DNA from 2 places in the Streptococcus mobilis genome. Region 1 is predicted to be linked to the other one. Evidence: predicted binding sites of a transcription regulator. Region 1 holds the regulator's gene; the other holds the start of a gene.
The links. Region 1 encodes NrdR, which represses ribonucleotide reductase genes. Its sites were predicted from a motif close to ACACNATATATNGTGT; they were not measured.
Positions count from the first base shown of each region.

Region 1 (8,055 bases):
CCAACGACAAACGTGTTGCAGCCGATCTTGAAATTGCGCAAAAACAAAACGAATTAAAACTCAAACAAGCAGCCCTCAAACAAGAAGCAGATATTGCCCAAGCAAAAGCAGATGCCGCTAAAGGGATTGAGGCAGAAGTGCAACGTCGTGAACAAGAGCGCGTGGCAGCTGAAGCCAATATCATGAAACAAGAAAAAGAAGCGGAAGTCAAAGAACGCGAAGTTAAGGTTCGTGAGCAAGAATTGGATGCCAACATCCGTAAGCAAGCCGAAGCTGAAAAGTATGCGCGTCAACAAGCAGCCGAAGCAGAATTGATCGAACGCCAACGCAAGGCAGAAGCAGAACTCTTCGAAACACAAAAAGAAGCCGAAGCTCGGAAAGCCCAAGCCGAAGCTGAGAAATTTGCTCAACTACAAGAGGCTGAAGCTATCGAAGCCAAAGGTCGTGCAGAAGCTGAAGCCATTCGCTTGAAACTAGAAGCTGAAGCGAAAGGTTTGGACCAAAAGGCCGAAGCAATGAAGAAAATGCAAGAAGCAGCCATTACTGAAATGGTCGTTGACAAGTTGCCTGAAATTGCGCGTGCTGTCGCTGAACCATTAACCAAGGTGGATAAAATCACCATGTATGGCGAAGGCAATGCTTCTAAGATGGTGGGCGATATTATGCAAAGTATCGACCAAGTCTCTCAAGGAGCTGGATTTGATATTCGTCAATTGCTAGCAGGAGCTCTTGGGGTCAATATGACGGTCAACAAACTCAAAGAAGGAGAACATCCGGTCATTGAAGCGGATGAATTAGCTTCAAAAGAAGATTAATGCCATTCATAAGGAAGTGTCTGAGAACTGTTTCTCGGGCACTTTTGTTTTTAAGATCAAATGACTTGCATGATCTTCTCGCTCTTGGAGAAGTGGGAAGCTATTTTCTGCTTTCATTTGATGTCAAAAAATGGTAGAATATAGGCAAACTATAAAGAGGAGTGTCACATGACTAAAGCAAACTTTGGTGTTGTTGGTATGGCCGTAATGGGTCGTAACCTTGCCCTTAATATCGAATCTCGTGGCTACACAGTTGCCATTTTTAACCGTAGTAAAGAAAAAACGGAAGATGTGATTGCTTGCCATCCTGATAAAAATTTTGTACCTAGCTATGATATCGAAAGCTTCGTAAACTCTATCGAAAAACCACGTCGTATTATGCTCATGGTTCAAGCAGGACCTGGTACAGATGCAACCATCCAAGCCCTTCTTCCACATTTGGATAAAGGCGATATCTTGATTGACGGAGGAAATACTTTCTACAAAGATACCATCCGTCGGAACGAAGAGTTGGCGAACTCAGGGATTAACTTTATCGGTACAGGTGTATCTGGTGGTGAAAAAGGTGCCCTTGAAGGTCCTTCTATCATGCCTGGTGGACAAAAAGAAGCATATGACTTGGTAGCTGACGTTCTTGAAGAAATCTCTGCAAAAGCGCCTGAAGATGGGAAACCATGTGTGACTTACATCGGTCCTGATGGAGCTGGTCACTACGTGAAAATGGTCCACAACGGGATCGAGTACGGGGATATGCAATTGATCGCAGAAAGCTATGACCTCATGCAACACTTGCTTGGCCTTTCTGCAGAAGACATGGCTGAAATCTTCACTGAATGGAACAAGGGTGAATTGGACAGCTACTTGATTGAAATCACAGCTGATATCTTGAAACGCAAAGACGATGAAGGTCAAGATGGACCAATCGTAGACTACATCTTGGACGCTGCAGGAAACAAAGGAACTGGTAAATGGACTAGCCAATCAGCGCTTGACCTTGGTGTACCATTGTCACTCATCACTGAGTCAGTATTTGCTCGTTACATCTCTGCCTACAAAGAAGAACGTGTACACGCTAGCAAGGTTCTTCCAAAACCAGCTGCATTCAAATTTGAAGGAGACAAGGCTGAGTTGATCGAAAAAATTCGTCAAGCCCTTTACTTCTCAAAAATCATCTCTTACGCACAAGGTTTTGCGCAATTGCGTGTTGCTTCTAAAGAAAACAACTGGAACTTGCCATTTGCGGACATCGCATCTATCTGGCGCGATGGATGTATCATCCGTTCTCGTTTCTTGCAAAAGATCACAGATGCTTACAACCGCGATGCAGATCTTGCTAACCTTCTATTGGATGAGTACTTCTTGGATGTCACTGCTAAGTACCAACAATCAGTTCGTGACATTGTAGCTCTTGCTGTTCAAGCAGGTGTACCTGTACCAACCTTCTCAGCAGCCATCACTTACTTCGATAGCTACCGTTCAGCGGATCTTCCAGCGAACTTGATCCAAGCACAACGTGACTACTTTGGTGCTCACACATATAAACGTAAAGACAAAGAAGGTACCTTCCACTATTCTTGGTACGACGAAAAATAATCTTGCTCTATGGTCAAACGAGTTCTACTAGTAGAAAATGAGAAGCAAATCGCTCGCTTCATTGATTTGGAACTTCAAAAAGAAGGGTACCAAGTTGATGTGGTCGAGGATGGAAAAGCGGGTCTGGCTTTGATTGCTGCGACCAAATATGATCTGATCTTGTTTAATTACGATTTGTCAGATATGTCTGGTGAAACATTCGCAGAGGAAATCAGTCGGATTCGCCCAGCTTCTGTTTTGATTGTTTTGGATAGCCGCGAAAAAATTGCTGAGCACAAAGAGAGTATTCAGCGCTTTGCTGTTTCCTATATGGTCAAACCCTTTATTATCAGCGATTTGGTAGATAAGATCACAGCCATTTTTAGAGGACGTGATTATATTGACCAACATTGTAGCCAGATGAAAATCCCAACGTCATACCGCAATTTGCGCATTGATGTGGAACACCATACCGTCTATCGTGGGAAAGACATGATTAGTTTGACCCGCAGAGAATACGACCTCTTGGCGACCTTGATGGGAAGCAAAGGAGTGGTGACACGAGATCAGTTATTGGAGAGTGTCTGGAAGTACGAGAGTACAGGTGAGACTAATATTGTTGACGTCTATATCCGGTATCTTCGTGGCAAAATTGATCTACCAGGTCAAAAAAGCTATATTAAGACCGTTCGTGGGATTGGCTATGCCATGCAAGACGCATTAGAATAAAATATTCGAACCCTTAGAGGGTTCGAATATTTTTATACTTCAAGGGAAACGTTTGCGTCGAAAAAGAATGAGTTTTAAAAAGAATTTGGCTTAAAAAAGATAAAAAAAGATAAAATTTGGAGAAAAAAATGAATGTAAGGCTTTACAAATTTTTAAAATATGGTATACTAGAAACAAATTAAGCGCAAACGTTTTCTTAAAACAAAGCCTTAAACAATATAAGGAGGTTGAATGATGAACAAAGGATCATTCAAAAGTTTATTTAGCTTTGAATTCTGGCAGAAGTTCGGTAAGGCCTTGATGGTCGTTATCGCTGTCATGCCAGCGGCTGGGTTGATGATTTCAATCGGGAAATCTATCCCTATGATCAACCCGAATTTATCTCCACTTGTTATTACAGGTGGAATTCTCGAACAAATCGGTTGGGGGGTTATCGGAAACCTTCACATCCTCTTTGCCCTTGCTATCGGTGGTAGCTGGGCCAAAGAACGTGCAGGAGGTGCCTTTGCAGCTGGTCTCTCTTTCATCTTAATTAACCGTATTACCGGTGCAGTTTTCGGAGTGACATCTGCAATGTTAGCTGATAAATCTGCAACGGTTCACACAATCTTCGGTGGATCGATTAAAGTTGCGGATTATTTCATCAGTGTTCTTGAAGCACCAGCCCTTAATATGGGGGTATTTGTAGGGATTATCTCAGGTTTTGTTGGAGCAACTGCCTTCAATAAATACTACAACTACCGTAAACTCCCAGAAGCCCTTTCTTTCTTCAACGGGAAACGCTTTGTACCATTCGTTGTTATCGTTCGTTCAGCTCTTACAGCCTTGGTTTTGTCAGCCTTGTGGCCAGTAGTTCAATCAGGAATTAATGGATTTGGTGTTTGGATCGCCAACTCACAATCAACAGCTCCAGTATTGGCACCATTCTTGTTTGGTACCTTGGAACGTCTTCTCTTGCCGTTTGGTCTTCACCACATGTTGACTATTCCAATCAACTATACTCAATTGGGTGGTAGCTACCAAGTTCTTACAGGTGCTGCCAAAGGAACAACTGTATTTGGACAAGATCCACTTTGGTTGGCTTGGGTAACAGACCTTGTTAACTTGAAGAAAGCTGATCCTAGCCAATACCAACACTTGCTTCATGCCTACACACCAGCTCGTTTCAAAGTTGGTCAAATGATCGGATCATTTGGTATTTTGATGGGGATCGTGGTTGCCATCTACCGCAATGTGGATCCAGATAAAAAAGAAAAATACAAAGGGATGCTTTTTGCAACTGCCCTTGCAACATTCTTGACAGGTGTAACAGAACCAATTGAATACATGTTCATGTTTATTGCTACACCATTGTACATCATCTATGCTCTTGTTCAAGGTGCTGCCTTTGCAATGGCTGACTTGGTTAACCTTCGTGTCCACTCATTCGGTTCAATCGAGTTCTTGACACGTACCCCAATGGCCATCAACGCTGGTTTGGCATTAGATATCTTTAACTTTGTATGGGTAACAGTCCTCTTTGCCTTTATCATGTACTTCATTGCTAACTTCATGATTAAGAAATTCAATTATGCAACTCCAGGACGTAACGGTAACTATGAACAAAATGATGATGCCCCTGCAGGAGATGGTGCAGCAGCAGGTGCTGCTACAAGCTCAGCAAGCTCACAAGTCATTAACATTATCAACTTACTTGGTGGACGTGCTAACATCGTCGACGTTGACGCATGTATGACTCGTCTTCGTGTAACCGTTAAGGACGCTGAAAAAGTCGGAACAGAAGAACAATGGAAAGCTGAAGGCGCTATGGGTCTTGTCATGAAAGGACAAGGGGTCCAAGCGATCTACGGACCTAAAGCTGACGTATTGAAATCTGATATCCAAGACGTTCTTGATTCAGGTGAAGTCATTCCTGAAACACTTCCTAGCCAAATGACAGCAGTTCAAAAGGCTGAAGCAACCTTTAAAGGGGTAACTGATGAAGTTAACTCTGTTGCAGATGGTGAAGTGATCAACATCGAAGATGTGAAAGATCCTGTATTCTCACAAAAAATGATGGGTGACGGATTTGCGGTTGAGCCTGAAAATGGCCACATCGTTTCACCAGTTGCTGGTAAAGTTACTAGTGTCTTCCCAACCAAACATGCCCTTGGTTTGGTAACAGATAATGGTTTGGAAGTCTTGGTTCACATCGGTCTAGATACTGTTAGTCTTGAAGGAAAACCATTTGAGGTTAAAGTTTCTGAAGGTCAAACAGTGGCTGCTGGAGACCTCTTGGTGGAAGCAGACCTTGATGCAATCCGTGCAGCTGGTCGTGAAACTTCAACAATTGTTGTCTTCACAAATGCAGATGCGATTAAATCCGTTAAGGTCGAACATACTGGTAAATTGGCAGCAAATGCGCCAGTTGCAACAGTAGAATTATAAGAGACGTCGGCAAAGAAAATGAGGTTGGGGCAGTGCACCCGGCCTCTTGCCGTTTCTTGATTTGGAGAGAAGGAGAAATCAGGGGATGAAATTTTTAACATTAAATTCCCATAGTTGGATGGAAGAGAATGCTCAGCAAAAATTTGAAACCCTCAAGGAACAAATTTTAGAAGCGCAATATGATGTGATCTGTTTCCAAGAGGTCAATCAAGAAATGGCCTCAGAAACAGTCGAAACAGATGAGTATTATCAAGCTTTGCCATCATCTGTAGCGATTCACAAGGATCACTTTGTTCGCGTATTGGTAGAAGAGTTAGCTGCTCATGGACTCCACTATTATTGGACTTGGGCCTACAACCATATTGGCTATGATCACCTCAATGAGGGTGTGGCCGTTCTTTCGCGTCAACCCTTGAAGGCGGATGAGATTTTGGTATCCAATATGGATGATCCAACGGACTACCATACTCGTCGAGTAGCCGTTGCCCATACAAGTGTAGATGGCAAAGAGATTGCTGTTGCCAGCGTCCATCTTTCTTGGTGGGACAAAGGTTTCCAATTTGAGTGGCCACGCATTGAGAACTACTTCAGCCAAGTAGGCAAACCCTTTATTCTAGCTGGTGATTTCAATAATCCTGCTGGTCAAGAAGGGTATGAGACGATTCTATCCAGTTCCCTTAAGCTTCAAGACAGCTTTATTGAAGCCAAAGAAACAAAGGGGACTTATACTGTAGGACCTGGAATCGATGGCTGGACGGACAATCAAGTTCCATTGCGAATCGATTACGTCTTTGCAAGTCCAGAATGGGACATCCAGCGTCTACATGTCATTTTTGATGGTCAAAATAAACCCCATGTCAGTGATCACTATGGCTTAGAAGCTGAATTATCGCTTTAATATAAATGGAGAGTCGAAAGGAAAACGATTTTATTCAATCGTCCTTCGACTCTTTTTTATGGATCAATGAGGAGCAAGCATAGAGGATTCTCCTGTTCTTCTGCTTTCTTTACGATTCAATTTATGGTAAAATGAAGTGTTAAAACAGTTTAAGGAGGTAGCAAATGCGTTGTCCAAAATGTGGTGGAAGTAAGTCTAGTGTGGTGGATAGTCGACAAGCTGAAGATGGGAACACCATCCGTCGTCGCAGGGAATGCGAAGAATGCCATTATCGCTTTACTACCTACGAACGAGTGGAAGAGCGGACCCTAGTGGTCGTCAAAAAAGATGGGACACGCGAGCAATTTTCTCGTGATAAAATCTTTAATGGTATTATCCGCTCAGCTCAAAAACGGCCGGTTTCTAGTGACGAAATCGAAGAAATTGTAAACCGGATCGAGCAAAAGGTTCGCAGCCAAAGTGATAATGAAATTAACAGTGAGTATATTGGTTCTTTGGTTATGGATGAGTTAGCAGATCTAGATGAGATTACCTATGTCCGTTTTGCAAGTGTTTACCGGAGTTTCAAGGATGTCGGTGAGTTAGAGACCCTCTTGAAACAAATTACGAAGGGAACCAAGAAGAAAAAGGAAAAATAGATGAAGCCCAATACGCCTTTCGCATTTTTAAAAAATAATCTTCTTCCACCGGCAGGGGCTGCATTGGAGCAGTATTACCTGCCTATTTTGGAGACGGAAACGGTAGCAGTTTATCGTTATCTGCTGGCCTCTTATGATCAGGGTGAAAAACAATATTTACTTGCTCAAATCCTCAATCACTTGAATATAGGATTTCCACAGTTGCTACTAGCCTTTGATCGTTTAATTGCCATGGGTTTGCTCGATCTCTATGAGGAAGAAGTTGGGATCACCATTCAGTTACATGCTCCTCTTGAGGCAGAACAATTTTTTTCAAATGCTGTTTTTAAACGCTTACTTGAAAAGAAAATTGGGGAAAAGGCCGTGGAGGATCTGCTCCCAGCACACTCTTTAGGGACTAGACGGCAAGTTTCCTTCTCGCAAGTCTTTGGACTAAATGTTGGGGAGGCGACCGTTCTTCCAAGCAAGAAACAGCAGTTTGATATGGAGATGTTTAAGCGAATGATGGGGCGTGATGGACTTCGTTTTGCGGATGAAGGAGAAGCAACCTTAGCCCTCTTTGCCATCGCAGAAGAACAACAATGGACCTGGTATGAAACCTATCTCCTAGCAAAAGAAACGGCTGTAGACCGGATTGTCTCTCCAAAGAGAATGAAGCAAAAGTTGGCTCAGGCGAGCCAAGAGCAACCCCGCATGTCCTATAGCCGTCAGGAAGAAACCATTCTGAGGGAAGCTAAGGCAAAATCAAGCCTACAATTTCTAGCAGAGATTAAGAAGGCGCGCAATGCGACCATTACTCAGAGCGAACGCAAGACTTTATCCAAGTTAGCTGATCTAGGCTTATTAGATGAGGTGATCAATATCATCTTATTGTTGACCTTTAATAAGACCCAGTCTGCTAATCTCAATGAAAAGTATGCTTTGAAGGTAGGAAATGATTTTTCTTATCAAGGGGTCAACAGTGCAGAACTGGCGA
Region 1 is NZ_AP041823.1:605,761-613,815, forward strand. Features, by position in the region: gene AC6IZR_RS02865 (SPFH domain-containing protein) at 1-815, shown strand, start outside; gene gnd (NADP-dependent phosphogluconate dehydrogenase) at 984-2,408, shown strand; gene AC6IZR_RS02875 (response regulator transcription factor) at 2,418-3,116, shown strand; gene AC6IZR_RS02880 (PTS transporter subunit IIBC) at 3,351-5,543, shown strand; gene AC6IZR_RS02885 (endonuclease/exonuclease/phosphatase family protein) at 5,629-6,441, shown strand; gene nrdR (transcriptional regulator NrdR) at 6,606-7,079, shown strand; gene AC6IZR_RS02895 (replication initiation and membrane attachment family protein) at 7,080-8,055, shown strand, end outside.

Region 2 (8,055 bases), 930 kb from region 1:
AGCCCATTCCGACAAGAAGTGGAACGGCAGTTTGGTCACCGGCCATTTCACCACACATACCAGCCCATTTGCCTTCAGCGTGAGCCGCTTTGATCACGTTGTTGATCAAACGAAGGATAGATGGGTTATATGGTTGGTAAAGGTATGAAACTTGTTCGTTCATACGGTCAGCAGCCATTGTGTATTGGATCAAGTCGTTTGTACCAATTGAGAAGAAATCAACTTCCTTAGCAAATTGGTCAGCAAGCATTGCAGCAGCTGGGATTTCAATCATGATCCCTACTTGGATATCGTCTGCAACGGAAACACCTTCAGCAAGCAATTTAGCTTTTTCTTCTTCAAGAATACCTTTAGCCGTACGGAACTCCGTCAACAAAGCAACCATTGGGAACATGATCCGCAATTTACCGTGAACAGATGCACGAAGCAAAGCACGCAATTGTGTACGGAACATTTGATTACCAGTTTCAGAGATAGAAATACGCAAAGCACGGTAACCCAAGAATGGGTTCATTTCTTTAGGAAGATCGAAGTAAGGGAGTTCTTTATCCCCACCGATATCCATTGTACGAACGACAACAGGTTTACCGTTCATACCTTCAAGAACTGCTTTGTAAGCTTCATATTGGTCATCTTCAGTTGGGAAGTCTTGAGAATCCATATACAAGAATTCTGTACGATAGAGACCAACAGCTTCTGCACCATTATCATTTACACCTTCAACATCTTTAGGTGTACCGATGTTAGCAGCCAATTCGAAATGTTTTCCATCAGCAGTAACTGTTTGAGCATCTTTAAGGAGAGCCCATTCAGCTTTTTGTTTAGCGTAAGCTTCACCAGCCGCTTTGAAGGCTGCGATTTGTTCCTCAGTTGGGTTGATCACCACTTCACCAGTAATACCTGAAACAGCCAAAACATCACCATCTTTGACAAGTTCTGTGATGTTATTTGTTCCAAGAACGGCTGCGATTTCAAGTGTACGCGCCATGATAGCTGAGTGACTTGTACGTCCACCGATGTTAGTAACAAAGGCTTTTACGTACTTTTTGTTCAACTGAGCTGTATCAGATGGTGTCAAGTCATGCGCCACCACGATTGCTTCTTCATTGATAGAAGCAGGGTTTGGCAATTTCTTACCAAGCAAGTTGGCAAGGACACGTTTGGTAACGTCGCGAATGTCTGCTGCACGTTCTTGCATGTAAGGATTGTCTTCCATTCCTTCAAAGATTGCAATGAACATGTCAGTGACTTCTTTCAAGCCAGCCTCTGCATTGATTTTTTTCGTACGAATCGTTTCTTTGATCTGACCAATCATTTCAGGGTCAGCGAGAACCATCATATGCGCATCAAAAACTTGCGCTGCTTCTTCACCAAGGCTTGCTACTGCATTCTCCCGAATAAGAGAAAGCTCGTTTTGTGAAGCTTCAAGAGCTGCATCCAAACGAGCTTCTTCTGCACTTGTATCTTCGACTGAAACAGTCTCAAATGATAAGTCTGGTTGAATGAGCAAATATGCCTTAGCAACGGCAACACCGTCAGATGCTGCAATTCCTTTTAGCATTTTTGTCATATTTTTAAGCCAATCCTTCTTTAGTCATTGTTTCTGAGATAGCTGCGATCGCATCATCAGCATCAGCACCTTCAGCAGAAATTACAACGTCAGCACCTTGACCAACACCAAGGCTCATAACACCCATGATTGATTTCAAGTTAACTGATTTACCTTTGTATTCAAGAGTGATGTCTGATGCAAATTTGCTAGCAGTTTGAACCAACAAAGTTGCTGGACGTGCGTGGATACCTGTTTCTGCCACGATGTGGAAATCTTTAGAAGCCATAATTGGACTCTCCTTTTAAAAAATAGTTTTTGAGTTACCTTTTGATAACCCTTACAATTTGGTATTATATCATCTTTTGAAATTTTTTTCAAGATTTTTATCACTGACTTACAGAAAAAGACTGCGAAAAATCCCAATTTAGATACATTCTAAGAAGCTACTGAAGAACGGAGAAAATATCTTTTCAATTTTCTACTATATTATAAGTAACATTTTCCTCCGCTTTCAAATAAAAAGAAGCAACTGAACCACAGGATATTGATTCACCAAAAAATTATAACTAATTAAAGATGCTTTAAAGCCTATTCCTATCCCATTTCTTGGAATTTCTCAATTTCCGTCCACCACAATATATTGTGTTTTAAAAACCCCATTTCATATCTTTGCACAATATTTAGTTTTATTTGGTTGACAAGTTGCTGGATTTTGTTTATACTGTTTACAGATTTATATTTCGATAGGAGAACGAAAAAGAAATGGTAACCATTTATTCAAAAAATAATTGTGTTCAGTGCAAAATGACCAAACGCTTTCTTGATAGCAATCAAGTAGAATATCGCGAAATTAACTTAGATGAACAGCCAGAATTTGTAGAACATGTTAAAAACCTTGGCTTCAATGCTGCTCCAGTTATTCAAACACCGGATGAAGTATTTTCTGGTTTTCAACCAGCTAAGTTGAAGAAACTTTCATAATAAACACAGTATTTTGCTTAAATAGGGTCTAGCGTTAGCAACCTAACACTAGACTTTTTACTTGGAAAGAGAGGACTTCTCCTCTTCATTTTTTTGAACTAGAAAAGGATTATTATGGGATTAAAATCTCTTGAAGATGTGACGTATTTTCGTCTTAACAATGAAATCAACCGTCCAGTAAACGGCCAAATCATGCTTCATAAAGATAAAGAAGCTTTGGATGCGTTCTTTAAAGAAAATGTTGTACCAAATACTAAAGCCTTTGACTCGATTACAGACAAGATTCAGTACCTTCTCGAGCACAATTACATTGAGAGAGCTTTTATCGAGAAATACCGTCCTGAATTTTTAGAGGAATTGGCCCAATTTATCAAAGACCAAAACTTCCAATTCAAGTCCTTCATGGCGGCCTACAAATTCTATAACCAATACGCTTTGAAAACAAATGATGGAGAATACTACCTTGAAAGCATGGAAGACCGTGTCCTCTTCAATGCTCTCTACTTTGCAGATGGAAATGAAGCTATCGCGCGAGACATCGCAAACGAAATTATCCACCAACGTTACCAACCAGCTACTCCTTCTTTCTTAAACGCTGGTCGTGCCCGTCGCGGCGAATTGGTTTCTTGTTTCTTGATCCAAGTAACCGATGACATGAATGCGATTGGACGTTCTATCAACTCTGCCCTTCAACTTTCACGTATCGGTGGTGGGGTTGGGATCTCCCTCAGCAACCTTCGTGAAGCTGGAGCACCAATCAAGGGCTACGAAGGAGCCGCTTCTGGGGTCGTTCCTGTTATGAAACTCTTCGAAGATAGCTTCTCTTACTCGAACCAATTGGGACAACGCCAAGGGGCTGGTGTGGTTTACTTGAACGTCTTCCACCCAGACATCATTGCCTTCCTTTCTACTAAGAAAGAAAACGCCGATGAAAAAGTTCGGGTTAAGACCCTCTCACTTGGAGTCGTCGTACCAGACAAATTCTATGAGTTAGCGCGTAAAAATGAAGAAATGTACCTCTTCAGCCCATACTCTGTTGAGCGTGAATACGGAGTACCATTCAACTACATCGACATCACTGAAAAATACGATGAGTTAGTCGCTAATCCAAATATCCGTAAGACAAAAATCAAGGCACGTGATTTGGAAACTGAAATTTCTAAATTGCAACAAGAATCTGGCTACCCTTATGTAGTCAACATCGATACTGCTAACCGGGCAAACCCAGTTGATGGGAAAATCATCATGAGTAACTTGTGTTCAGAGATCCTCCAGGTTCAAGAACCAAGCTTGATCAACGATGCCCAAGAATTTGTCCAAATGGGAACAGACGTCTCCTGTAACCTTGGTTCCACCAACGTGGTTAACATGATGACTTCACCTGATTTTGGACGTTCTATTCGTGCCATGGTCCGTGCCTTGACCTTCGTCACTGATAGTTCTCATATCGTCGCTGTTCCTACTATCGACCACGGAAATAGCCTTGCGCATACCTTTGGTCTTGGAGCCATGGGACTTCATAGCTACCTTGCCCAACAATTGATTGAATATGGATCACCTGAATCTGTTGAGTTTACGAGTATCTACTTCATGCTCATGAACTACTGGACTCTCGTAGAATCAAACAATATCGCACGTGAACGAGGCATTACCTTCCACAACTTTGAAAAATCAGACTATGCCAACGGTAGCTACTTTGATAAGTACACGACTGGAGAATTTGTACCAAAATCTGATCGCGTCAAAGAACTCTTTAAAGATATCTTCATCCCTAGTGCAGAAGACTGGGCAGAATTGCGTGCGAAGGTTCAAGCAGATGGTCTTTACCACCAAAATCGCTTGGCTGTTGCACCAAATGGTTCTATCAGCTACATCAATGACGTATCTGCTTCTATCCACCCAATCACACAACGGATTGAAGAACGCCAAGAGAAGAAAATCGGGAAGATCTACTACCCTGCAGCTGGATTGTCAACAGATACCATTCCATACTACACTTCTGCCTACGACATGGATATGCGTAAGGTGATTGATGTTTATGCGGCTGCAACTGAGCACGTAGACCAAGGTCTTTCACTGACCCTCTTTATGCGCAGTGACATTCCAAAAGGTCTTTACGAATGGAAAACTGAAAACAAACAAACCACTCGTGACTTATCTATCCTTCGTAACTACGCCTTTAACAAGGGTATCAAGTCTATCTACTATGTCCGTACCTTTACAGATGATGGTGGAGAAGTTGGTGCCAACCAATGTGAAAGCTGTGTCATCTAAGACACTCAGATCCATTGCTACCAAAAAGTCGGTTCGCCGACTTTTTGTGCGGTATTCTAACAATTGTGTTAAAATAATAATGATTGTATGATCGAATGAATTAGAAAAAGAAAGAGATTTCAAATGGAAACTTACTACAAAGCCATTAACTGGAATGCCATCGAGGATGTCATCGATAAATCTACTTGGGAAAAGCTAACCGAACAATTTTGGTTGGATACACGTATTCCTTTGTCAAACGACTTGGATGACTGGAGAAAGTTGTCTAATAAAGAAAAAGACCTAGTTGGTAAAGTCTTTGGTGGATTGACGCTCTTGGATACCATGCAGTCTGAAACGGGTGTGCAAGCTCTTCGCGCAGATATTCGTACGCCTCATGAAGAAGCCGTCTTTAACAACATCCAATTTATGGAATCTGTCCACGCTAAGTCTTACTCTTCTATCTTTTCGACCTTGAATACCAAGTCAGAAATCGAAGAGATTTTCGAATGGACCAATACCAATCCTTTCCTTCAAAAGAAGGCAGAAATCATCAATGAAATCTACCTCAATGGGACTCCTCTTGAAAAGAAAGTAGCCAGCGTCTTCCTTGAAACCTTCCTCTTCTACTCTGGTTTCTTCACACCGCTCTACTATCTTGGAAACAACAAGTTGGCCAACGTGGCTGAGATCATCAAGTTGATCATTCGGGACGAATCAGTTCACGGAACCTATATCGGCTACAAGTTCCAACTCGGATTTAACGAATTACCAGAAGACGAACAAGAAAAACTCAAAGAATGGATGTATGACTTACTCTACACCCTCTATGAAAACGAAGAAGGCTATACAGAGAGCCTCTATGACGGTGTTGGCTGGACAGAGGAAGTCAAGACTTTCCTTCGTTACAACGCTAATAAAGCCCTCATGAACCTGGGACAAGATCCGCTCTTCCCTGACTCAGCAGATGATGTCAACCCAATCGTCATGAACGGAATCTCAACCGGAACATCCAACCACGACTTCTTCTCTCAAGTCGGAAATGGATACCTCCTCGGTGAAGTAGAAGCCATGCAGGATGACGATTACAACTACGGACTATAAGACAAAAACCTTTCCAGACGGAAAGGTTTTTTTGTTGCAATTTTTTCTGATTGGATCCCCTTCTTATTTGAAAAAAGAGGCTGGGACAAAATGTACTGACCCCAAAAAGTTAGACAATTAATTTATCCAAAGGATTTAGTTCTGTATTGCACAGGACTGAGTCCTTTTAGTTTTACCTTAATGCGTTTGTTGTTGTAGTAATCAATATAGTCTACAATAGCTTGTTCCAATTGCTTAAGTGAGTGAAACGTCTTCTCATAACCATAAAACATCTCAGACTTAAGAATGCCAAAGAAGGACTCCATCATACCATTGTCTGGACTATTACCCTTACGTGACATGGATGCTTGAATTCCCTTACTCTCTAGGAATCGATGATAAGAATCGTGTTGGTATTGCCAGCCCTGGTCACTATGGAGAATTGTATTTTTATAATGCTCCTCTGTGAAGGCTTGTTCCAACATTAATTTCACTTGTGCTAAGTTGGGCGAAGTAGAAAGATTATAGGCGATAATTTCGCTATTAAAGCCATCTAAAACTGGTGATAAGTAGAGTTTTTGACTGCTCGCCGGAATGGCAAACTCTGTCACATCTGTGTAGCACTTTTCCATTGGTTTGGATGCTTCAAATTGGCGTTGAATAAGGTTATCTGCTTTCTTTCCAATCTCTCCTTGGTATGAAGAATACTTCCGTTTACGACGAATACGTGCACTTAAACCAAGGACCTTCATCAGACGTTGAACCTTCTTATGATTCACTACAAAACCACGATTCCTTAATTCAAGAGTAACTCTACGATAGCCGTAATTTCCCTTATGTTCATCATAAATGGCTTGTATTTCCACTTTGATAGCTTGATCTTTATCTACTTGATTCAGTTGCTTTAAGTGGTAATAATAGGCTGAACGAGCAAGTTTGATAATGTTTAGAAGAATATCTAAAGGAAACTCTGTTACCAATCCTTGAACAATTTCTGTTTTTCTTCTTGCTTCTTTTCGTCCCTCAATCGGAGTTCTCTCAACTTTTTTAGAATAGCATTCTCCGCTCTCAGGTACTCATTTTCTGCTTGAAGACGTTCTAACTCTGTCATCTCTTCAGGTTTTTTCTTTGGTTTACGTCCCATTTTAGGCGGTCTCCCTCTTGTTTTCTCAACAATAGTATACCCGTTTTTCTTATATTGTGCTATCCAATTAGGCAACATTCCAACACTTGGAAGAGCATAATCTAGAGACACCCTTATTTGTGAACGACCTTCAATCAGAACTTTATCAATGATTTCTCGTTTTAATTTAGGAGAATAATAACGATTCCTCCCCTTTTTAACAAACTCTATACCGTAACGATCCATCAATTTAATCATGTACTGAAGATTGGGAATTTTTATCCCAAATATATTTGAAAGCTCTTTGAAGCTTCGCCCTTGTTTTCTAAGTTCATAGACCTGAACTTTATCTTCATAAGTTAATTTCATTATAAAACACCCCAAAAGTTAGATTTTTTCTGTCTAACTTTTGGGGTGCAGTTCAAAAGTCCTAGTCTCTTTTTGTTGTTGGATTGTCGAGCAAGACGCAGTGGTTGAGTGGGCTCTACTACGCTGATTTCATCAGCTTTTACAGCCTACTCAACTGTGCGGAGGTGGGACGACGAAATCGAATTCTAACGAATGTCCGATTTCTGTCCCACTCTCTCCTATTATTACAATTTACCTGCTACTGCATCCAACAATTCTTGGATTTTCGCTTGGTTGCTTCCTCCTGCCATGGCCATGTCTGGTTTACCACCACCACGTCCATCGACGATTGGAGCCAATTCTTTAATGACATTACCTGCATGGACCTCTTTTGTCTTGCTGGCTACAAGGACATTCACTTTGTCACCGATGGCTGCGACAAGGACAAGCACATCAGAGTAGTCTTTTTGTTTCCAGTTATCCGCGAAGGTACGAAGGGCACCTGCATCTGATACAGAAACTTGGCTTGCGATAAAGCTGTGACCATTTGCTTCTTGAACATTCTTGAAGACATCACCTGCTGCTGCAGCCGCTGCTTTTTCCTTCAATTCTGCATTTTCTTTTTGCAATTGACGGAGTTGCTCTTGAAGGCCTTCCACCTTGTGAGGGACTTCTTTGAGTTGAGGGGCTTTTAAGGTTGCTGCGACTGCTTTCA
Region 2 is NZ_AP041823.1:1,539,839-1,547,893, forward strand. Features, by position in the region: gene ptsP (phosphoenolpyruvate--protein phosphotransferase) at 1-1,570, opposite strand, end outside; gene AC6IZR_RS07340 (phosphocarrier protein HPr) at 1,575-1,838, opposite strand; gene nrdH (glutaredoxin-like protein NrdH) at 2,315-2,533, shown strand; gene nrdE (class 1b ribonucleoside-diphosphate reductase subunit alpha) at 2,648-4,807, shown strand; gene nrdF (class 1b ribonucleoside-diphosphate reductase subunit beta) at 4,931-5,890, shown strand; one part of gene AC6IZR_RS07360 (IS3 family transposase) at 6,013-6,929, opposite strand; one part of gene AC6IZR_RS07360 (IS3 family transposase) at 6,929-7,361, opposite strand; gene alaS (alanine--tRNA ligase) at 7,586-8,055, opposite strand, start outside.
Region 2: a site for NrdR is predicted at 2,183-2,198, ahead of nrdH (glutaredoxin-like protein NrdH). Genes of this name have one in related genera too.